DNA from 2 places in the Microbulbifer maximicatervae genome. Region 1 is predicted to be linked to the other one. Evidence: predicted binding sites of a transcription regulator. Region 1 holds the regulator's gene; the other holds the start of a gene.
The links. The regulator PhoB, encoded in region 1, activates phosphate uptake and scavenging genes when phosphate is short. The targets are predictions, from matches to a motif close to TGTCATAAANNTGTAACA.

Region 1 (10,113 bases):
GCACTGCCACAGCCATATCCCCGCTTTTGCGCTCAGAGGTCTCCAAGCGAGCCAATAGCAGCAGGTCATTGACCAGCGTACTCATGCGGCCAGTCTGCTCCTCCATTTGAGCCAGGGGTTTCCTCCAGGGAGGTGGTGCCATATCACTGCTTTGCAGTGTTTCCAGGTAGCCGGCAATTACCGTGAGGGGGGTGCGCAGCTCATGGGAAACATTGGCGACAAAATCCCGACGCATCTGCTCGAGATTGTGTAAACGGGTGATGTCGCGAACAATGACCAATGCCTCATCTTTACCGTAGCGGGTGACTTCCAGCTGTAACATGCGGGCTTCATTGCCAGGTGCGGGCAGAGTGAGGGGTTCCCCGTTGTTGTCACTGTGCATATAGCTGACAAAGCCAGGGTCGCGGACAAAGTTGACTAATGACTGGCCGGAGTCACTGGCCTGTAACCCGAGCAGTTCACCGGCAGCAGGGTTCCACCAGGCCAGGTTATCGCCGTCTTCCAGGGCTACAATGCCCTCGCGCAGTGCGCTGGTACTGTCCTGTACCCGGCGCAACATCACATGCAGCTTCTGCTTCTCGCGGCGGTGGCGCCGCTGCATACGGTAAAAGTCGTCGTAGATTTCGCCCCAAATTCCAAAGGCGGTTGGGGCTGGGCCGCGTCTGCCGTTTGCCAGCCAGCGGTTGAAACGTTGCTGTTGCCACAGCACTGAGATTAGGTAGCTGGCCAATCCCGCAATCAGGGCGAGAGACCAGCTGCCGGAGGTGACACCGAGAATGGTGCACCCCAGGGCGATAATTACGAAACGCGAGAACTCGCCAATACTGCGATCCAACATAGAGTTGCCGTGTTGCCTGATAGATGGCGGCAGTGGCACAGCCTCTTCCGCCCACATTCAATACCTCATGGAACCAGGCCCGCACCCGTTAAGTGCGGAGGTTTGATTCTGCAGGGATCGGTACCGATCCAGAGAGGATTGTCACACTTTTTCTGCGGTTTGCACAGAAAACCGATACCCGGTGCCGCGAACTGTCTGGATATAGCGGTCGTGGCCATCAATGGCCAGGGCTTTGCGCAGACGGCGAATATGGACATCCACGGTGCGCTCCTCTACATAGACATTCCCACCCCATACATGATCGAGGAGTTGGGTGCGTGTATAGGCGCGCTCCTGGTGGGAGAGGAAGAAGGTAAGCAGGCGAAATTCTGTTGGCCCCATATCTACCGGCTGCCCTTTGATAGTGACCCGGTGACTCAGTGGGTCCAATATCAGTGCGCCGGCACTGAGCGGTTCTTCCGGGGTTGCCGGGCCCGCGCGGCGCAGTACGGCCTTTAAGCGTGCAACCAGCTCCCGGGGGGAGAAAGGCTTGGTGATGTAATCGTCGGCCCCGGTCTCTAACCCTTTGATTTTATTGTCTTCTTCACCTTTTGCCGTGAGCATGATGATTGGCAACGAGGTGGTGAGTTCATCGCGCTTGAGGCGCCTTGCCAGCTCTACCCCGGAAACATCCGGCAGCATCCAGTCGAGCAGCACTAAGTCTGGCTTCTCGTCGATAATCAGGGCGTGAGCTTCCTGGGCGTTTTCCGCCTCAAGGCAGCGGTAATCTGCCATTTCCAGTGCGACCCGCAGCATATCGCGCACTGCGGATTCGTCATCGACAATCAGGATCGTTTTACTGTGCATTTGCCTGCCATACCCGCTCTGTTGTCAGGGTTTCCCCAGTTATGGCCGAGGATTAAACGGGATTTATATGACAAATATATGACGCTCCACTTCTGGGGCCCACTCATCTTTCAATTCAGCAGAAAATGCAGCGATATGCCGGCGAAAATGGCAAACCCTACCCAATTATTGTTGATAAAAGCCTGAAAACAGCCCTCTCGCCCTCTGTCCCGAATCAGCCACTGCTGATAAACGAATAAACTGCAAACCGGCAATAGCGCCAAGTAGTAAAAAATACCGAGTGAGAACCTTGATCCAATAAGCAGCAGGGCTATTAGAACTAAAAGTTGTAAGGTTCCGGTGATGACCTTGTCCATTTCCCCAAACAAAATGGCGGTGGATTTAACGCCGATCTGAAGATCGTCATCGCGGTCCACCATCGCATAGAAAGTGTCATAGCACAGGGTCCAAACCAGGTTGGCGGTATAGAGCAACCAGGCCTCTGCTGGTACTTCTCCTGTAACCGCTGCGAAAGACATGGGGATTCCCATACTAAAGGCGGCGCCCAGGACCATCTGGGGTAGGTGTGTGTGGCGCTTTGCAAAGGGATAACCGAATGCCAGGGCCAGAGCTAAAAACGAGAGGAGAATCGTGAGTGTGTTGGTGGTGAGTACCAGTAGGAAGGCGGCAGCGCTGAGCCCGGCGAAAAGCGCCAATGCAGACTTTGGCGTCAGTGCGCCGGTGGCCAGGGGGCGCTCTGCGGTGCGTTTTACATGGGCGTCAATTTTGCGATCGGCGAAGTCATTGACTGCACAGCCAGCCGCTCGCATCAGGATCACCCCAAGTGTAAATACGATAAACAAGTGAAAGCCCGGCCATCCCTCAGCGGCTAGCCATAGTGCGCACCAAGTGGGCCAGAGTAACAGCAGTGAACCTATGGGCTTGTCCATCCTCGCCAATTGCCAGTAGGGCAGCGCTGTGGGCCAGTGTTGTGAGATCTGTTGGCTGATCACAGTGAATCCTCAGTTGCGATAGTTTTGGCAGTTTCTTGCGCTATGGGGTCACCTGTCGGTGTGAAGTTGGGAAGAAAAGCCTCCGACACCAGTAAGGGCTTATCCCGCAGCCAGAATACCGAGCGGCGACCCCAGACTTCAGAATCTCTATCCCCAAGTTCACGATCGGCGCAGCCAGGGGATTGCTGCAGTAAATTTAGGGCGATCTCGCCTCTGCGAATACCCGGTTCACTAAACAGCAGCTCCCCCAGCGGGCGAGTATCCAGGCTGCGCAGATTGCGAGATTTTCCCTGCAGGCTGCGCTCGGGTAAAACGCTGCGGGCGTACACCCAGGGTTGTCCGCAGCCGTAGAGCAGTACTTCCCGAATCAGGGCCCGGTTGCCATTGTGTAACCCCAGTACAAGGCATTCTTCAGGGCGGGGTGTCTGCCACCCCTGATACAGCACGCGAACATAAAAGTCTCCGTCACTTTGCTGCTTGAGAGCGGCGGTGAGTGATCCGGAATAGGTCAGCCAGGGCACCAGATTTTTGGGTGGTTGCTGCTGGGTTTCAAGAGGCAAACTCTGCCAATCGCCAGAGGGCACAAATGGTGATTGGTGCAACGATAACTCCGCAGTCTGGATAAAGGCCCCATTGTATCCCGGTCGGTGGCAACAGGTCTCTCCCTGTTGCATTTTTGCTCCCCAGCACGGCAATGGATATAGTGCTCACTGCAATGAAAACAACGATTCATAAAGAGAAGCTTGTTATGGGGCTTACGACCAAAATTTTAGTGGGAATGTTTGCGGGCATTACCGTTGGGGGGTTAATCAACTCCTTGAATGAGACCCAGCTGCTCGGTGCTGGCGTGAACAGTGCTATTAATCTTTACCTGACCGAAGGCCTGTTCGATGTTATCGGCCGTATCTTTATCGCGTCACTAAAGTTGATGGTGGTACCTTTGGTTCTGGTCTCGCTGATCAGTGGCGCCTGTGCCCTATCGGAAGGCAGCCGAATTGGGCCGCTGGCGGGTAAAACCGTCCTGCTTTATATGGCGACAACGGCCATTGCCATTACTCTGGCACTGTGTCTGGCATTAATCTTCCAGCCTGGAGTTGGTGTTAATGAAGCTGCAGCTGAAGCCGCTTCAACATTTGTGCCGAAGGAGTCCCCACCTCTTTCAGAGGTACTGGTCAATATATTCCCGACCAACCCTGTTGCCGCTATGGCTGAGGGAAATATGCTGCAGATTATCGTTTTTGCCCTGTTGATGGGCTATGCGATCTCTCGTTGCGGGGAGCCGGGTCAACGTATTGCCGCTTTCTTTAATGACCTCAATACCGTTGTTTTGCGCATGGTCGGTGTACTGATGGTTTTTGCCCCCTATGGCGTTTTTGCGTTGCTGGCGAAAACCTTTGCCGGTCTTGGGTTAGGAGGCTTGATACAACTCGGAAAGTATTTCCTGGTCGTGGTCTGTGCCCTGCTTCTGCATGCATTGGGTACTTACTCGGTGATTCTGAAGCTGCTGAGTGGGCTCAATCCCCTAGAGCTACTGAAGAAAATGTGGTCGACCATGTTATTTGCCTTCAGTACCGCTTCCTCTGCTGCCACTATCCCGGTGACTTTGTCGACGGTAGAGAAGCGCCTGGGTGTGGATAATAAAATTGCTGCATTCACAGTTCCCCTAGGTGCGACTATCAATATGGATGGCACCGCGATTATGCAGGGTGTGGCTACGGTCTTTATTGCCCAGTTCTTTGGAATTGAGATCGGCCTGACCGGCTTTCTGACGGTGATCCTGACAGCAACTCTGGCGTCTATTGGTACTGCTGGGGTGCCCGGCGTCGGCCTGATTATGTTGGGTATGGTATTGCAGCAGGTGGGTCTGCCACTCGAGGGGATTGCCATTGTGATCGGCGTAGATCGCCTGTTGGATATGGTGCGCACGGCGGTCAATATTACCGGTGATGCGGTAGTAAGTAGTGTGGTGGCGAAGAGTGAAGGTGCCCTGGACGAAGAGACTTACTACGATGCCAATTACAAGAGTGTCAGCATTAACGACAACAACACAGTAGGCGCCCACTAGGGCGCTCTCCTCAAGCCTCGGCAAATCGGGGCTTGTTCTGTAACCAGCGTTTAATCAACTGTTGTCGCATGCCCTCTGTCAATTGAGGGGAAATAGCAATTTTTTGCACTTGCGGCAGCAGCTCAGCATCCCTCTGCAAGTCTGCGATGCGGTGCTGGATCTCCCCTGTCTGGCGGGTGCCGAGGATTTCCCCGGGACCTCGCAGACGCAGGTCTTCCTCTGCAATAGCAAAACCATCACTGTGTTGACGCAGCGCTTGCAAGCGGGCGCGGCCATTCTGCGATAGCGGTGTGCCGTACAGCAGCACACAGTGGCTGGCGATGGAGCCGCGCCCGACCCTGCCGCGCAACTGGTGCAATTGGGCCAGGCCCAGGCGTTCGGGGTTTTCGATAATCATCAGGCTGGCATTGGGCACATCTACGCCCACTTCAATGACCGTGGTTGCCACCAGCAAATCCACTTCCCCGGCCTTGAAGGCGCTCATCACCTGCTCTTTTTGCTCGGGCTTCAGGCGGCCGTGTACCAGGGCCACGCGAACGCCTTCGAGCATTTCAGCGAGTTCTTCAGCGGTGGATTCTGCGGCCTGGGCTTGCAGGCTTTCCGACTCCTCGATAAGGGTGCAAACCCAGTAGGCCTGGCGGCCCTCGGCGATGGCGCTTTGCACCCGTTCCATAACCTGGTCGCGCCGATCATTGGCAATGGCAACGGTGTTGATGGGTTGTCGCCCTGGCGGCAGCTCATCGATGATTGAGCAATCCAGGTCAGCGAAGGCGGACATCGCCAAGGTGCGGGGAATCGGTGTAGCGGTCATAATCAGCTGGTGGGGTTGCAGCCTGCCGGTAGCTCCACTTGCCGCCCCTTTCTCACGCAGCTCCAGGCGCTGCTGTACGCCAAAGCGGTGTTGCTCATCGATAATCACTAACACCAGGTTGTGGAAAGCCACCTCTTCCTGAAAAAGTGCGTGGGTGCCCACCACTAACTGGGCATCGCCACTGGCGATCTTGCCCAGCTGTTTACGCCGCTCGGCAGCCTTTAAGCTGCCCGTTAGCTGAGCAACTTCAATACCCAAAGGTTCCAGCCAATTACAAAAATTGATCCGGTGCTGCTCTGCCAGGATTTCTGTCGGTGCCATGACTGCTACTTGAGCACCGGTCCCAATGCCCTTTAGGGCAGCCATAGCGGCGACCAGGGTTTTTCCCGCGCCCACATCTCCCTGCAATAAGCGCATCATCGGGGTTTGTTGAGCCAGATCCTCAGCGATTTCCTCGCAAACTCTCTGCTGTGCGCCGGTGAGGGAAAATGGCAGACGCGACAAAAAGTCTCGCTCCAGGGATCGGTTAACGGACAGAGGTGGTGCCGCTACCCTAGCGCTATTGCGCCTCAACTCCAGCAGGCTCAGATGGTGTGCCAGTAACTCTTCCAGGGCCAGACGCTGCTGGGCGGGGTGAGTACCTGCTGCCAGTTGATCTAGCTGGGTGCCAGCAGGAGGGGCGTGCAAATACAGCAAGGCGTCCCTGAGGGGGTAGCGCAGAGATTTGGGTAATAGCTCTGCCGGCAAGAACTCGGTAACAGCGCCGTTTTTCAGTAGAACCAGTGCTTGCTCCACCAATCCTCGCATACGGGCCTGGCTCACCCCCTCTGTTAGCGGGTAAACCGGCGTAAGGGTATCTGCGGTCTCCGCGTTTTCGATACCGACGATTTCCGTTTCCGGGTGGTAGAGCTCCAGGCCGTTGGCTCCGCGACGGGCCTCCCCAAAGCAGCGTATTCGGGTTCCTCGGGCAAAGCGGCTTTTCTGTGCGGCAGAAAAATGAAAAAAGCGCAGAGTTAAGGTGCCGCTGCCATCCTGTAATCTGACCACCAGGCTGCGGCGGCGGCCGAATACGACATCGGCGGCACTGACCTCCCCTTCGATTACCACATCCATACCGGCGGTGAGGCCGGCAATAGGCACCACCCGGGTGCGGTCCTGGTAGCGTAGGGGCAAGTGGAAAACCAAATCCTGTAGGGAGTTGATATGGAGTTTGGCCAACACCTGAGCAAATTTATCCCCCACGCCTTTGAGGGTGGTAACGGGCAGCTCGGCCAGGTTGTTATCTATCCCACGGTCAGGTGACACTGGCTGATGGCCTCTCGCAGTATGTCGATTGCGCGGTGTCGGGGGAAGCTTGCCCGCCAGGCCAGTGCTACGGTGCGGCGTGGGCCCGGTGCGGTAAAGGGGCGGGTCTCCAGCAGGCCACTGGCGTACTGTGATGCGGTGGCGGCTGAGAGTGGCAATACGGTTATCCCCAGCCCTGAGGCCACCATATGGCGGAGTGTTTCCAGTGAGCTGCCATCTGCGGCTGTGCGTATGCTGCCGCCGCCGGCTTCTTTTTCCATGGTTAGTTGCAGGTGCGGACAAGCTTCCAGTACCTGATCACGGAAGCAGTGGCCCTCACCCAGCAGAAGCACATTGTCTTCAGTGAGTTGATCCGGGGAGATAACCTCCTGCTTTGTAAGTGGATGGCCTGCGGGCATCAATACAACAAATGGCTCGTCGTACAGGGGTTGGGTGACAACGTCGGGCTCGGTAAAGGGGAGCGCGATAATGATGGCATCCAGTTCGCCCTTGCGTAGCCTCTGTCTCAGCGTGGCGGTATATCCCTCTTCAACATAGAGTGGCATTTCTGGTGCCAAATGCTGTAGTTGGGGAATAAAGTGTGGGAACAGGTAGGGCCCAATAGTAAAGATGGCGCCAACTGACAGGGGGCTCGCCAGCTGGTCCTTGCCGGCGCTGGCGATGTCTTTGATGGCTGCTGATTGTTCCAGAACCAGCTGGGCCTGGGCGACAATTCTCTCGCCCAATGGGGTTGCCTGCACTCGAGTTTTTGAGCGCTCAAACAGAGCGACACCGAGCTCTTTCTCCAGTTTCTTTACCGCGATAGAGAGTGTCGGTTGGCTGACGTAACAGCGCTCGGCGGCACGGCCAAAATGCTGTTCCTGGGCGAGAGTTACGATATAGCGCAGTTCATTGAGAGTCATGGTCGAGGCAATTAGATGGCCATTAGTAATAGTAATTATTCATAAATAATCGCCGCTGGCCAATACCCTGTCTCAATCTGTAAGCTGAGAGCGAATATTGGGAAAATTTACTAGTTTTGGGAATTCAGGTGGGATTGAGGCGCAAAATTTTGCTATATCTGTAAGGGGCACACCGAACGGAGATACGTCATGGGAGTTCTGTCCTGGGTCATTCTCGGGTTGATTGCCGGCGCTTTGGCAAAGTGGATTATGCCCGGGAGAGATCCTGGTGGTTGGATAGTCACTATGGTCATCGGCATTGTCGGTGCCTTTATTGGAGGCTGGCTGGGTGCCTTGATTGGGTTCGGTGGCCCAGTGACTGGTTTCGGAATTGGCGACATAATAACGGCTACGATTGGTGCGATAATTTTTCTTGCGATCTATCGCATGTTCAAAAGGCGTGGCAACTAGTCCGCCTTTGGGGAGAGCCTCGGCGGCGAACTATAAGCATTCCGAATTTGATATTTGCCCAAATGACCCCAGCACCTTAGGACTGAATAGCACTGAATCAAGGGAATAAGGTGGACAGCAAAGATTGTTCACCGGGAACTATATGACACAACAAGAAAAGCTTTGGATCCTTGGGTGTGGTGACCTCGGGGCGAGACTGGCACTGCATATAGACCGAAAGCAATACGCGGTTTATGGAATGCGGCGCAATCCCCTGGTAGCTCTGGCGAGTAAGCGCCGGGCAGATGTGGTGAATTGGCGCCGGGGGGATGCCACTAAGAAAGAAGATATTGAACGCTTGTTGTCTACGGGGGCGGATGTCATTCTCGCGACATTTACCCCCACTGAGCACACACCAACCGGCTATCACCGCGCCTATGTGGAAACGGCAAAGGCAGTCGCTGAAGTTGTTCCGCACCTTCCATCCCCACCGCGCTTGGTTATTTGGGTTTCATCTACTCGTGTTTATGGCCAAAGCGGTGACGACTTTATCGATGAGCAAACCTTACCCCTGCCCAGTGGTTTTCAGGGAGATAGTTTGCTGGCAGCTGAAGAGATCATTCGCAACGCAATTCCCAACAGTTGCATTGTGCGCTTTGCGGGAATTTATGGGCCTGGTCGAGATCGCTTGTTGTCGCAGGTTCGCGCTGGTCGCTGCGCTCCTCCCCAGCCACCGCAATATAGCAATCGCATCCATGTCGATGATTGTATTGGTTTTTTATTGCACCTTATTGAAAGGCACAAACAGGGGTGGGTCCCGGAGCCCCTTTATATAGGCGCCGATAGCCAGCCTGTGCCGATGTACGAGCTACAACAGTGGTTGGTAAAAGCGATGGGATATACCAGTGCCCACCTGCGCGAGATTGTGCAAACGAGCGAGCGCCGCTCGAAAAAGCTCAGCAATCAGTTGATGCTGTCCAGTGGTTACGAATTGAAATATCCAGATTACAAGGTGGGCTATAGCGCTCTGTTGGAGTCGGAGGGCTGAGCTGCCCTCCTCAATTATTGCCACAGCATCGGCGAGAACTTCTTGCCTCAGGTCACCATAATCGCTTCGGCTTCAAAAAGGGCTCCCCGCGGCAACTCCTTGACGACGACGGTTGCCCTGGCGGGATAAGGCTCTTCGAAAAACTCTGCCATTATCTCATTTACAGCGGCAAAGTTGCTGCTGTCGGTAATGTAGAGATTGAGTTTCACAATATGCTGAAGCGATCCGTCAGAGGCCTCACAGACTGCGCTGAGGTTGCGAAAGACCTGGTGGACTTCATCGCTAAAACCTCCGCTAATCATCTGTTGTGTCTCTGGGTCCAGAGCGATTTGTCCCGACAGGTAAACAGTATTATCCACTTTTACTGCCTGGGAATAGGTACCAGCTGCGGCGGGTGCCCGGTCGGTTTTAATAACGGCTCGATTGGGCATGGGGTACTCCATTACTTATCAATATTGTTGAAAAGGAAGACCTATACGGAACTTCCGATTAATCCCTTACTTATTTGCGGGGCTTTCAGAAGTCGGTTAAATATATCGCGCTTTGAAGCCTAATGGCAGTTCCCAATGGGATTCCCTTGTGTTCCTCAAGGGCGGGCGATGCGTATGACAGAAGGGAGGTTGCGCAGGCGCTTCATAACCCGAGCCAAATGTACACGGCCACTGACTTCCAGGGTCAGGGAGATCACGCTGTTGTGAGCATCCTTCTCATCCACATTGATCTGCTCGATGCTGGCGCCCTCTTCCGTAATACGAGTAGCCAGTCGGGCAATAATCCCTCTCTCTGACTCGACTTCTACCCGCACATCACCGAGGAACTCTCCTGTCACATCCGGTGACCAGTTCACCAGCATGATGTTTTCTGGGTGCTCGCGAAA
Region 2 (10,113 bases), 1.5 Mb from region 1:
CAAAACCACTTGCGGGCTCTGTTCCCGTCTGCGCCGTGGCACCCTGTATGGCTTTGCTGAAGAAATTGGCGCCACTAAGGTGGCACTGGGCCATCACAAAGACGATATCGTCGAGACCCTTTTCCTGAATATGTTTTACGGTGGTCGCCTCAAGGCGATGCCGCCCAAACTGCGCGCCGACGATGGCCGCAATATCGTGATTCGTCCGCTCGCCTATTGCCGCGAAGAGGACATCGCCCAGTACGCCGAGTACAAGCAGTTTCCGATTATTCCGTGCAACCTGTGTGGCAGCCAGGAGAATCTTCAGCGCCAGGCGATCAAGCAGATGGTGCGGGAGTGGGATAAGAAATTCCCAGGCCGCAGCGAGAATATTTTCGCCGCGATTACCCGGGTGTCCCCGTCACAATTGGCGGACAGGGACCTCTACGATTTTGAGAGTCTGGAACTGGATCGCTCTACGCCGTCGGCTGTCGAGCGTCCTGACCATTCAATCCAGCGCCAGGTGAATTCTTGGGAGCCTGAGGATGCTCAGGAAGTGGAGCCCCAGTATATCGAGGCGCTGAATCTGTAGGATCTGCACCGCTGACCAGTTGCGCGTAACTGCATTCAAAGTCCCGGGGGCTGGCACTGGGTCCATGGTGAAAATGCTGATGCCAGAGGCGCGCCATATTGGCCACGTCTGAGGTTTCCTCCTCCTGGATCTTGTGGACTTCGGCCGACCGGTAAATCAGCCAGGCAATGGCTGTGGCATAGCGCAGGTTGGTGGTCAGTTCGCTGTGGGGGTGATCGAGAAAATCCCGCTGGCTCGCCAGCCCCCGCACTTTTGAGGCGAGGCTTGGGTGATCGATCAGGTATTGATCCCAGATTTCCCGGTGGGTGTGGGGCTGGATTTGGTAAATACCCAGCCCGTGGCGCCGTCCCTGTTTGAGGTGGAAGCCCAATTGCGACTCCTGGGCAGCGGTTCCCAGAAGGAGATTCTCCATGCCCTGGCTCCAGGCTCTCAAGTGCTTGAGGGTTGGACGGATAACCTGGAGTCGGAGCTCGTCCAGACAAATGCCCATAGTGTTGTCTTTTTTTCTGTAGTTGTATCCAACATATATGTAGTTTGCTGATTGAGTCGGCGCCACCTTATGGGTAGATTTACGCGCAATAAACATAACAATTTTTATGTGGTGCTCCTTCCATAGCTCAATGCGCTGAAAAATTGAGCAGGAAAACGCAGACTATTCCCGCGCCAAGTACCACCCCACTTTGATCAGAAGGAATCCCTTATGGCCGCCGAGTGGCTGATCGCCCTTACTTTTGTCGCCTATTTGGCGTTGATTGTTGTTATCGGTATTTACGCCTACATGCGTACGAAAAATGCCAGCGACTATTTCCTCGGTGGCCGTTCCCTGCCGCCGGCTGTGGCGGCCCTGTCTGCCGGAGCCTCGGATATGAGTGGCTGGCTGCTTCTGGGTTTGCCTGGTGCGGCCTACGCAGCGGGGCTCTCTGCCGGTTGGATCGCAATTGGCCTTTTCTCCGGCATCGTTCTGAGCTGGGTGACAATGGGCCGGCGCCTGCGCATCTACACCTATGAGCTGGACGACTCCCTGACAGTGCCAGCTTATCTGGATCGTCGGTTTAAGATGGGGCACCCCTATCTGCGCACCGTCTGCGCGATATTCATTCTGTTATTTTTCCTTTTCTATGTAGCTTCGGGCCTGATTGCCGGCGGCAAATTGTTTGAAACGGTGTTTGGCTGGGATTATCGCTGGGCGGTGATTATCGGTGCGGTTGCCGTTATTTCTTACACCCTGTTTGGCGGGTTTTTGGCGGTGTCCTGGACCGATGTGTTCCAGGGGCTGCTGATGAGTGCGGCGCTGATTGCGGTGCCTCTCGTTGTTATTTCTGACCAGGGCGGTTTTTCCGCCAGCTGGACTCGCCTGCAAACGGAGATGCCACAGCTGACCCACTGGATGACTGATAACACCGGGCAAACATTAAGCCTGGTGGCGATACTCAGCTCTCTTGCCTGGGGATTGGGCTACTTCGGCCAGCCGCATATCTTGGCGCGATTTATGGCGGTGCGCAGCCCTAACGATATTCCGGTTGCGGCGACAGTAGCGGCGGTTTGGTCCCTGGCCGGTTTCTTGGGTGCAATGGCGGTAGGCCTGTTTGCCCACCTGGAAATCCAGCAGAGCCTGCCGGATGGCGAGACTGTGTTTATGGAAATGGTGCAGGTGCTGTTCCACCCGCTAGTTGCCGGTGTTCTTTTGGCGGCGATTCTATCTGCCATTATGAGTACGGCAGATTCCCAGCTGTTGGTGTCCTCGGCTGCACTGGCGGAGGATATTTACCACGTTTGGTTTGGGCGTGAGACCACCCCGGAAGCCATGGTGAAAGTGGGGCGCTGGGCTGTGGTTGCTTTATCACTGGTCGCTGTGTGGATTGCGATGGACCCGAATTCCAAGGTTCTGGATGTGGTGAGTTACGCCTGGGCTGGTCTGGGCGCTGCTTTTGGCCCGGCGTTGTTGATCAGTCTCTACTGGTCCCGTATGACCGGTAGTGGTGCTATTGCCGGTGTTATCGTTGGCGGCCTCACCGTTGTGGTGTGGGAGCAACTCTCCGGTGGCATTTTTGATGTTTATGAGCTGTTGCCGGGTTTTGTTTTCTCTTCAGCTGCTATCGTGTTAGTGAGCGCGCTGACGAAGTGCCCGGAAGCCGTTGCCTCACAGCACCGCAAGTTGCTTGGTTGAGGGGGCAGGGCAGGACTTGAGCCCGAGCGACTCGCTCGGGCCGAGACAGACCAGCCGCGCTAGGGACGCATCTCTGGCAAAGGTGCGACTGTTGTGAAGTGAAATGGATTTCCATCCGCAGCAATTATTCAAATAGCGGTTGGAGATGCTGAGTGATCAAAGTTCATCTCGGTGATATCACTCGATTGCACGTCGATGTAATCGTCAATGCTGCCAACAGCCGTCTCTTGGGAGGCGGTGGTGTCGATGGGGCCATACACCGCGCAGCGGGGCCCAATCTACTGGAGGCCTGCCGCAGTCTGGGCGGTTGTCCTGTTGGTGAAGTGCGCGCCACTGGCGCTTATTCCATTCCCGTAAAACGTATCTACCACACAGTTGGGCCGGTTTGGCGCGGCGGCAGTTTGGGTGAGCCCGAGCTGCTCTCCAGCTGTTATCGACACTGCCTGGCATTGGCTCGGCGCGAAAACATGCGCTCAATCGCTTTTCCTGCGATCAGTTGCGGTATCTACGATTATCCCCCGGAGCTGGCCGTAGAGGTGGCTGTAGAGCAGGTACAGCAATTCCAGGAGAAGGAGGGGGCACCGCAGCAGGTTGTATTCTGTTGTTTCGAAAAATCGATGGCGGATCTCTATCTATCCCAGTTGGATGCCTACGTTAGGCGCTAAAAGCCACGCTTTGTAGGCCTCGTGGTATTTTCGGCCATTGATTGATATCCATGGGTTGGGGATTATTATTGCTCTGACAATAACAATATAAGAATGAGGAGATTGTCATGCGCAGTGCCCAGCAGTGGTTTTCCGAGTATGGTGAGAGTCATCAGAATCCGATCAACAAATCCATTCATTGGATTGCTGTTCCCGTAATTTATGCAACTGTGGCCGGACTTTTGTGGGCAGTTCCGCAGCCGGACTTTATGGCGACAATTCCCTGGCTGAACTGGGCTGTCGTGGTGACAATCCCGATTCTTCTGTTTTATTTCGCGATGTCGTTTCCCATTGCCCTGGGAATGACGGGATTAACTGTTCTGTGTTTGTGGGCTTGGTCGGTATTGGAGCGGCTGGGGGTGCCTATCTGGCAGACGGCACTGGCCCTATTTGTGATCATGTGGGTGTTCCAATTTATTGGCCACCATATCGAAGGCAAGAAACCCTCTTTCTTTAAGGACTTACAATTCCTGTTGATCGGCCCCGCCTGGGTGATTGGTTTTATTTACCGGAAACTGGGCATTCAATACTGATTGCCGGTTTATGCAGATGAGTGGCTGCGGCCACTCATCGATCAATCCCGCTACCGGTTGTAGTGGACCGGTACTTCCAGTGTCTCTTTAACTTCTTCCATCACCACATAGCTGGTGCACTCCTGCACTTCCGGCAGTGTCAAAAGCGTTTCGCCGTAGAACTTGCGGTAGGCACTCATATCCGCCACCCGGGCTTTGATCAAGTAATCGAAATTCCCGGATACCAGGTAACACTCCTGCACTTCAGGCAGGGCGGCCACGGCGTTGCGAAATTCCTCAAAGGCATCCTGTGCGGATCGATTCAGTCTGATCTGCACAAAAACGACCAGGGCAGCATCGAGGTACTCCGGGTTGATCAGGGCGGTGTAGCCCTGAATGACGTTGTCACTTTCTAGGCGTTTGACCCGTTCGACGCAGGGGGTCGCGGTCAGACCTACCTGCCGGGCCAGCTCTGCATAGCTGGTTCGTCCATTCTTTTGTAGAACACGCAATATGTTCCGGTCGATAGTGCTTAGCTCTCCCGCACGTTTGCGCATAACTGCTGACTCCGAATTGGTCGACATGGTCAAAAAGTAGACTTGCCGACTGGTTGTGTAGTGGATTCCACTAGTTTTATCAAAAATCTACTAAATATCCACTTCTTATCTGTTCTTATACTGGGGAAAACATAGAAATTAGGTACTCCTATTTGATTAAGGCAGTACCGAGCGCACAGAGCGAGGAGAAGGAAAATGTTGATTGGCGTCCCTAAAGAGATTAAGAACCACGAGTATCGTATTGGCCTGACGCCGTCGAGTGTTCGCGAACTGGTTGGCCACGGCCACGAAGTGATTGTACAGAAGGATGGTGGTGCCGCTATTGGTTTCCCCGACGAGATGTACGTTCAAGCCGGCGCCAAGATTATCGATACTCCGGAAGAGATTTTTGCCACTGCCGATATGATCGTCAAGGTAAAAGAGCCCCAGCCCCACGAGTGCGAAATGCTGCGCCCTGGGCAGGTTCTGTACACCTATCTGCACCTGGCTCCAGACCCCAAACAAACTGAGCTGCTGGTGAAATCTGGCGCTACCTGCATCGCTTATGAAACTGTAACCGACCGCTTCGGTGGCCTGCCCCTGCTGGCGCCTATGTCTGAAGTTGCCGGTCGTATGTCTGTACAGTGTGGTGCCCACCACCTGGAAAAAGCCCAGGGTGGTCTCGGCGTACTGCTCGGCGGTGTTCCCGGTGTAGCTCCCGCTAAAGTCCTGATTATCGGTGGCGGTGTTGTTGGTACTAACGCAGCGAAGATGGCCCTGGGTATGGGTGCTGACGTTACTATCCTCGACCGTTCCCTGCCGCGTCTGCGTCAGTTGGACGATATTTTCGGTGGTGCGGTTCGCACTGAGTACTCCACCAACGATGCTATTGAAAAGCACGCACTGGAAGCTGACCTGGTTGTTGGTGCGGTTCTGATTCCTGGCGCGGCAGCCCCCAAACTGCTGACTCGCGACATTATCAGCCGTATGAAGAAAGGCGCAGTTGTAGCTGACGTTGCTATTGACCAGGGCGGTTGTTTCGAGACTTCCAAGGCGACTACTCACCAAGAGCCTACTTACGTAGTTGATGGTGTGGTTCACTACTGTGTTGCCAATATGCCCGGCGGTGTAGCTCGCACCTCTACTATGGCCCTGAACAATGCCACCCTGCCTTACGCGGTAGCCCTGGCAAACAAAGGCGCCAAGCAGGCATTGTTGGACGATTCCAACCTGCTGGAAGGCTTGAATGTTCACGCTGGCATGGTGACCTACCAAGCCGTAGCCGACGTACTGGGTTACGAGTTTGTAGATCCCAAATTGGCTCTGCAAAAACAAGCCGTAGCGGAAGACGCTGTAGCTTAATTGCCCCCGGTGGCCGCCTGCGGGCGGCCGCATTGTAAATAAGCGGTAACGCGCTTGTTGTTGGGAAGTTTCCCCCGGAGCGCTCTTTGCGTTCCTCTCTGTGAGACCTGGTGGCATAGCCACTAATTGATAGCCGCGTATTTACGCGGCTTTTTTATGCGCGTTATTTATGCTTTAGAAAAAGCTGGATGTGTTGTTTAAGGAAAAACTGGGGAAGCGGAGAAGGAAAAACAGAAAGGGTGCTGAGGGACTTCCTTGTCGCCTCACGAGGGAGAGGGGTTTGGGGCTAGGGTTAAATAACCCAGATTTCTACCCGGCGATTTTTTATCTTTGAGCTGGAGCTGTTGGAGGCTACCGGCAGATAGGCACCAAAGCCCTGAACCGGTGCTGTATTAATCTGGTGATCCCTTAGAGCAGAGCGAACGGTAACTGCGCGTAGTTTTGATAAAACGATTGAACGCCCCTCACTGACTTTCTCATCGCCAAACCCGATCAATAGCAGTCGCTTGTGGCTGTTCTCAGGCTTTTGCATAAAGCGGACAAGTCGCTGTATATCCTGTTTTGCCTTGTTATCTAAAGAGGCGCTGCCTTCAGAGAAACGGAAGTTAATGCTCAGGCGCTCTGCATTTTCCGTTAATTTCAGGTATTCGCTGGGCCCATCCCGGTTGGCTTCAGGTTTTACACCGATTGGCGTCTGCGCGACAAATCCAGTGGCCTTTACCAGCTCCTGCCCCTGCTCGCTCTGCACAAAGTGCAGGAACTCTTCGGCGACGGGTTTTAAACCGTAAGCAGCGGTATAGAGAAAAAGGCGGCGGGAGAGGGGGTAATCCTCGGTTGCGATTGTCAGATGCTCTGGAGCTTGCGGTTGGGTGTTCTGGTCAGATACCGATACGGCCTTGGCTCGTCGAATAGACGCCAAGCCGACAAATCCAATACTGTTGGGATTCGCCGAAACACGGTCTGACAATTGATCATTCGATTCGAAGCGTTTTGCATTAGTAATAAGGGAGTGCTTTTTCCCGAGCACCAAGCTTTTAAACGTATCCCAGGTGCCGGACTGATTATCTCTCGCCAGAACTTTGATACGACCTTTCCGCCCGCCCACTTCAGACCAGTCGGTAATTTTCCCGGAAAATATTGCTGCTATTTGTTGCAGGGTTAATTGAGTAATGGGGTTTTTAGGGTGAACAATAATGGCGAGTCCATCGATAGCAATAACATGTTCTGCACCTTGATCGCGCATATCTCCAAAGCGACTCAGGGCTGCGTGCTCAGCATCTTTTATTGGTCGCGAAGCCATGGCGATATTGGCCTGGGACCGTTCAAGGCCTTTAAATCCAGTGCTTGAACCGTGTGCCGCAATATCGACATAAATTTTATTGCCACCGAGATCCCCCTGTACTCGAACCTCATTTTCTTTCTCTAGAGGAATAACCTCCAGATTACTGCCACCTCGGGATTCCAGGTAATCACTCACCAGGTTGGGCGCCAGCTTTGCACCGACAGTATTGGAGCCGTGTAGAGTAAAAAGCAGGCCTGTTGTATCGGGAGGGAAATGGGTTTGGGCTGTAGAAGTTGCAGCAGCCAAGGACACCCCAAGAAGAAGGAAGGTAAGGGTTTGCTTTAGCCGGCTTAAGAATACGCTCATAGTAATTCGACCGTAAGGTGGTAAAACGAGGGCGCAAAATATGACTTAATTGTGACAAATTGATGAAATATTGATTGCTGAATTGTGCAAATGTCTCATCGCAAGACATAGGTAACTTTACTGGGGGTTATTTGAACAATTGAAGTATGGGTAGTTAAGCTTTCGTAAAAGCTTGCTCCACGTTTAAAAAGCAATAAGTCAGGTAAGTACTCAGAGGCTACTGTGGATATGCATCAGAGCCTCGTAAAGCCCGATAATTTAAAACGCGGGAAATAACCGGCTAATTAGCACTGGGAGTGCAGTTTCTACCCGTAAAATACGTGGCCCCAGGTGAACGGATTGAAAACCTGCTTCCTGGAGTTTCTCGACTTCATAACTGATAAAGCCGCCTTCAGGGCCAATGGCTAAAGTGGTCGGTTGCTTTATGTCCACAGGGCAAGCCGTTCCCCCTACTGGATGAGCCACCAGTTTACGGGAGTCACTGGAAAGGGAAGGGAGTTCGTCTTCGACAAACGGTTTAAAGCGTTTGCGCAACAGAATTTCCGGCATTTGCGTATCGACAGCCTGCTCTAGTCCGAGCAAACATTGCTCAAAGAGTTTGTCTTCCTGCAACCAGGGAGTTTGCCAGTAAGATTTTTCGACCCGGTAACTATTAATTAAAACCAGTTTTTTGACCCCGAGTGCTGTTAGGTGCTGGATAACCCTCTTGAGCATTTTGGGGCGAGGCAGGGCCAAAATAAGTGTGAGAGGTAATGGCTGGGGCGGATCAATTGCGAATGCCACTTCAAGCTCAACGCACTTCTCGTCGAGTTTAACAATCTCGCCACTACCTATTTGCCCGTCGAGCATTCCGACACGAAGTTGTTGTCCCGGTGCTGCTCTGTGAACCTTGGTGATATGCTCCAGCTGGCGTCCACTAAGGCGGACGCGATTGGGACTAATAAAGTCGTGCTTTTGTAAAACAATCAGGTTCAAAGTCGGGCGCCTTGGTACTTCAATTTATAATGGTGTCGATGCTATGGGGCTGGGCTAGCTGGTTTGAGCTGAAGCAATCGCGCCTTTGCCAATTCCTTCGTAGGCTCTTACGGTAATCGCTTTCCCCGGTTCTTTTGCCGCCAGGGTGTTGGCGATATATTGGGCCAACTGCTCCACCGTGGTATCACAGTCAAGAATTTCACAAACTTTGGCAGGGATGGACAGGGTGAAGTTTCCCTGTTGTGCACTGTAAGCAAAGTTATGCATTTCCTCACCGCGATCATCGGCAGTTGTTGAAACCAGATCCTCGCGAGTGCCCAGGTAGATATCTTCCCAGCGCTCAGCCCAGTACTTTTCCAGCTCTGTATCGCGTTGGCCACCCGTCATGACCTGAATACGTGAACGGTGTCCATGGGCGATACGCTGGCAGTTGCCAAGGTGTTTTTTCAGGCCATGGCTGTAGTGGTAGAAAGCATCTTCAATGACTTCACAGTGGAAGCTGAGCTTGAGCTTCTCCACGCTATCGGGGAAGTGGCTGGCCAGCTGCTGGACACACCAGACGGCGACGCTCTCAGGAGTAATTACCTCGGCGTCCACTAAGGCAAAAGCTTGTTCCGGACCTGACACTTTAATAGAGGCCCCGTTTTCCAGTAGCCAGGTCAGGTTAACCTGGTCTCCACTGTGCTCCAGGGTCAGTTGGGGTGAGCGGGTAGGTACCAGGAGGCGGTGGTCGACTTGATCATCCAGCCAATGCCTCAGGGTCTTTTTCACTATTCCAAAGTCGCAAACCATCCCCTGTTCATCCAAGGCGCCATCAAGGGCTGCGTTTGCCAGCCAGGTCTCGCCTACGATGCCTCGTTTTGAGTCGAGGTAGCTGAAGTCAACGTTGGTTAAATTATCGACAAACAAGTGCATGAGTAACTCTTTGCAGGGGGTGAGATAGTAGTCGTTCATTATAACCTGTTAATAGGGCTGGATCTTATTCGTTTATGCCTCTATAATCGCGCCCTCTTCGGATGCACTGACACCGAAGATCGTTGTGGCGGCCCTCCCGGTCCCCTCGCAATGAGCAGCTGTGAACTCCGCCAGGCCCGGAAGGGAGCAACGGTAGCAGTGGTATCATGTGCCGAGGGTGTTGCTGGTTGGGCTGCCTCCAATCTCTCCCTTCTTTGTTTCAAAAATCATCCCCTGAAATTCCCCGTTGAGAGTGTTTTGCTCGACCGTATCCTGGGTTTTTGCTCTTTTCCTCACCAAATTTTTTCCCGCAAAGACGATATAAAAGGGGATTTTGTGTCGATCTGGCTCGATCTTCGGCCTCGTCGTCGCTGATTGTGTGGGGCTTATGCTATAAACGGCGTCAACTATAAGCAGATCTAAAAATGATTCTTGAGGAGAAAATGAAAAAAGTTGCTCTCTCGATAGCGGTTGCCGTTGCACTGTCTGCCTGTGACAGTGGGCAGCAAGCGGTAAAACCGGTTGGTGTAGCCCAGGCGACTGCGGAAAGCCCAGCTGATAATTCCCAGCTGACAGTCAAAGATGCGCAAGCTTTCTTAAAAGATGCCCAGGCTCGCATGGAAAAAATGGGACAAGAGGCAAGCCATGCCGCTTGGCTTGCTTCTACCTATATCAATATTGATT

Region 2: the regulator PhoB is predicted to act here: its motif matches at 7,551-7,568, upstream of ACJJIS_RS15805 (substrate-binding domain-containing protein).

What each region holds. Positions count from the first base shown of each region.
Region 1 covers NZ_CP174334.1:5,071,212-5,081,324, forward strand. The annotation lists gene phoR (phosphate regulon sensor histidine kinase PhoR) at 1-895, opposite strand, end outside; gene phoB (phosphate regulon transcriptional regulator PhoB) at 980-1,684, opposite strand; gene ubiA (4-hydroxybenzoate octaprenyltransferase) at 1,795-2,676, opposite strand; gene ACJJIS_RS22175 (chorismate--pyruvate lyase family protein) at 2,673-3,350, opposite strand; gene ACJJIS_RS22180 (dicarboxylate/amino acid:cation symporter) at 3,425-4,741, shown strand; gene recG (ATP-dependent DNA helicase RecG) at 4,752-6,857, opposite strand; gene ACJJIS_RS22190 (hydrogen peroxide-inducible genes activator) at 6,836-7,759, opposite strand; gene ACJJIS_RS22195 (GlsB/YeaQ/YmgE family stress response membrane protein) at 7,949-8,209, shown strand; gene ACJJIS_RS22200 (sugar nucleotide-binding protein) at 8,352-9,236, shown strand; gene ACJJIS_RS22205 (Rid family detoxifying hydrolase) at 9,284-9,667, opposite strand; gene spoT (bifunctional GTP diphosphokinase/guanosine-3',5'-bis pyrophosphate 3'-pyrophosphohydrolase) at 9,823-10,113, opposite strand, start outside.
Region 2 covers NZ_CP174334.1:3,619,113-3,629,225, reverse strand. The annotation lists gene ttcA (tRNA 2-thiocytidine(32) synthetase TtcA) at 1-571, shown strand, start outside; gene ACJJIS_RS15835 (hypothetical protein) at 456-1,061, opposite strand; gene putP (sodium/proline symporter PutP) at 1,272-2,738, shown strand; gene ACJJIS_RS15825 (O-acetyl-ADP-ribose deacetylase) at 2,891-3,403, shown strand; gene ACJJIS_RS15820 (Mpo1 family 2-hydroxy fatty acid dioxygenase) at 3,511-3,975, shown strand; gene ACJJIS_RS15815 (Lrp/AsnC ligand binding domain-containing protein) at 4,026-4,511, opposite strand; gene ald (alanine dehydrogenase) at 4,707-5,852, shown strand; gene ACJJIS_RS15805 (substrate-binding domain-containing protein) at 6,145-7,500, opposite strand; gene ACJJIS_RS15800 (16S rRNA (uracil(1498)-N(3))-methyltransferase) at 7,759-8,475, opposite strand; gene ACJJIS_RS15795 (6-carboxytetrahydropterin synthase) at 8,530-9,390, opposite strand; RNA gene ffs (signal recognition particle sRNA small type) at 9,525-9,622, shown strand; gene ACJJIS_RS15785 (M2 family metallopeptidase) at 9,873-10,113, shown strand, end outside.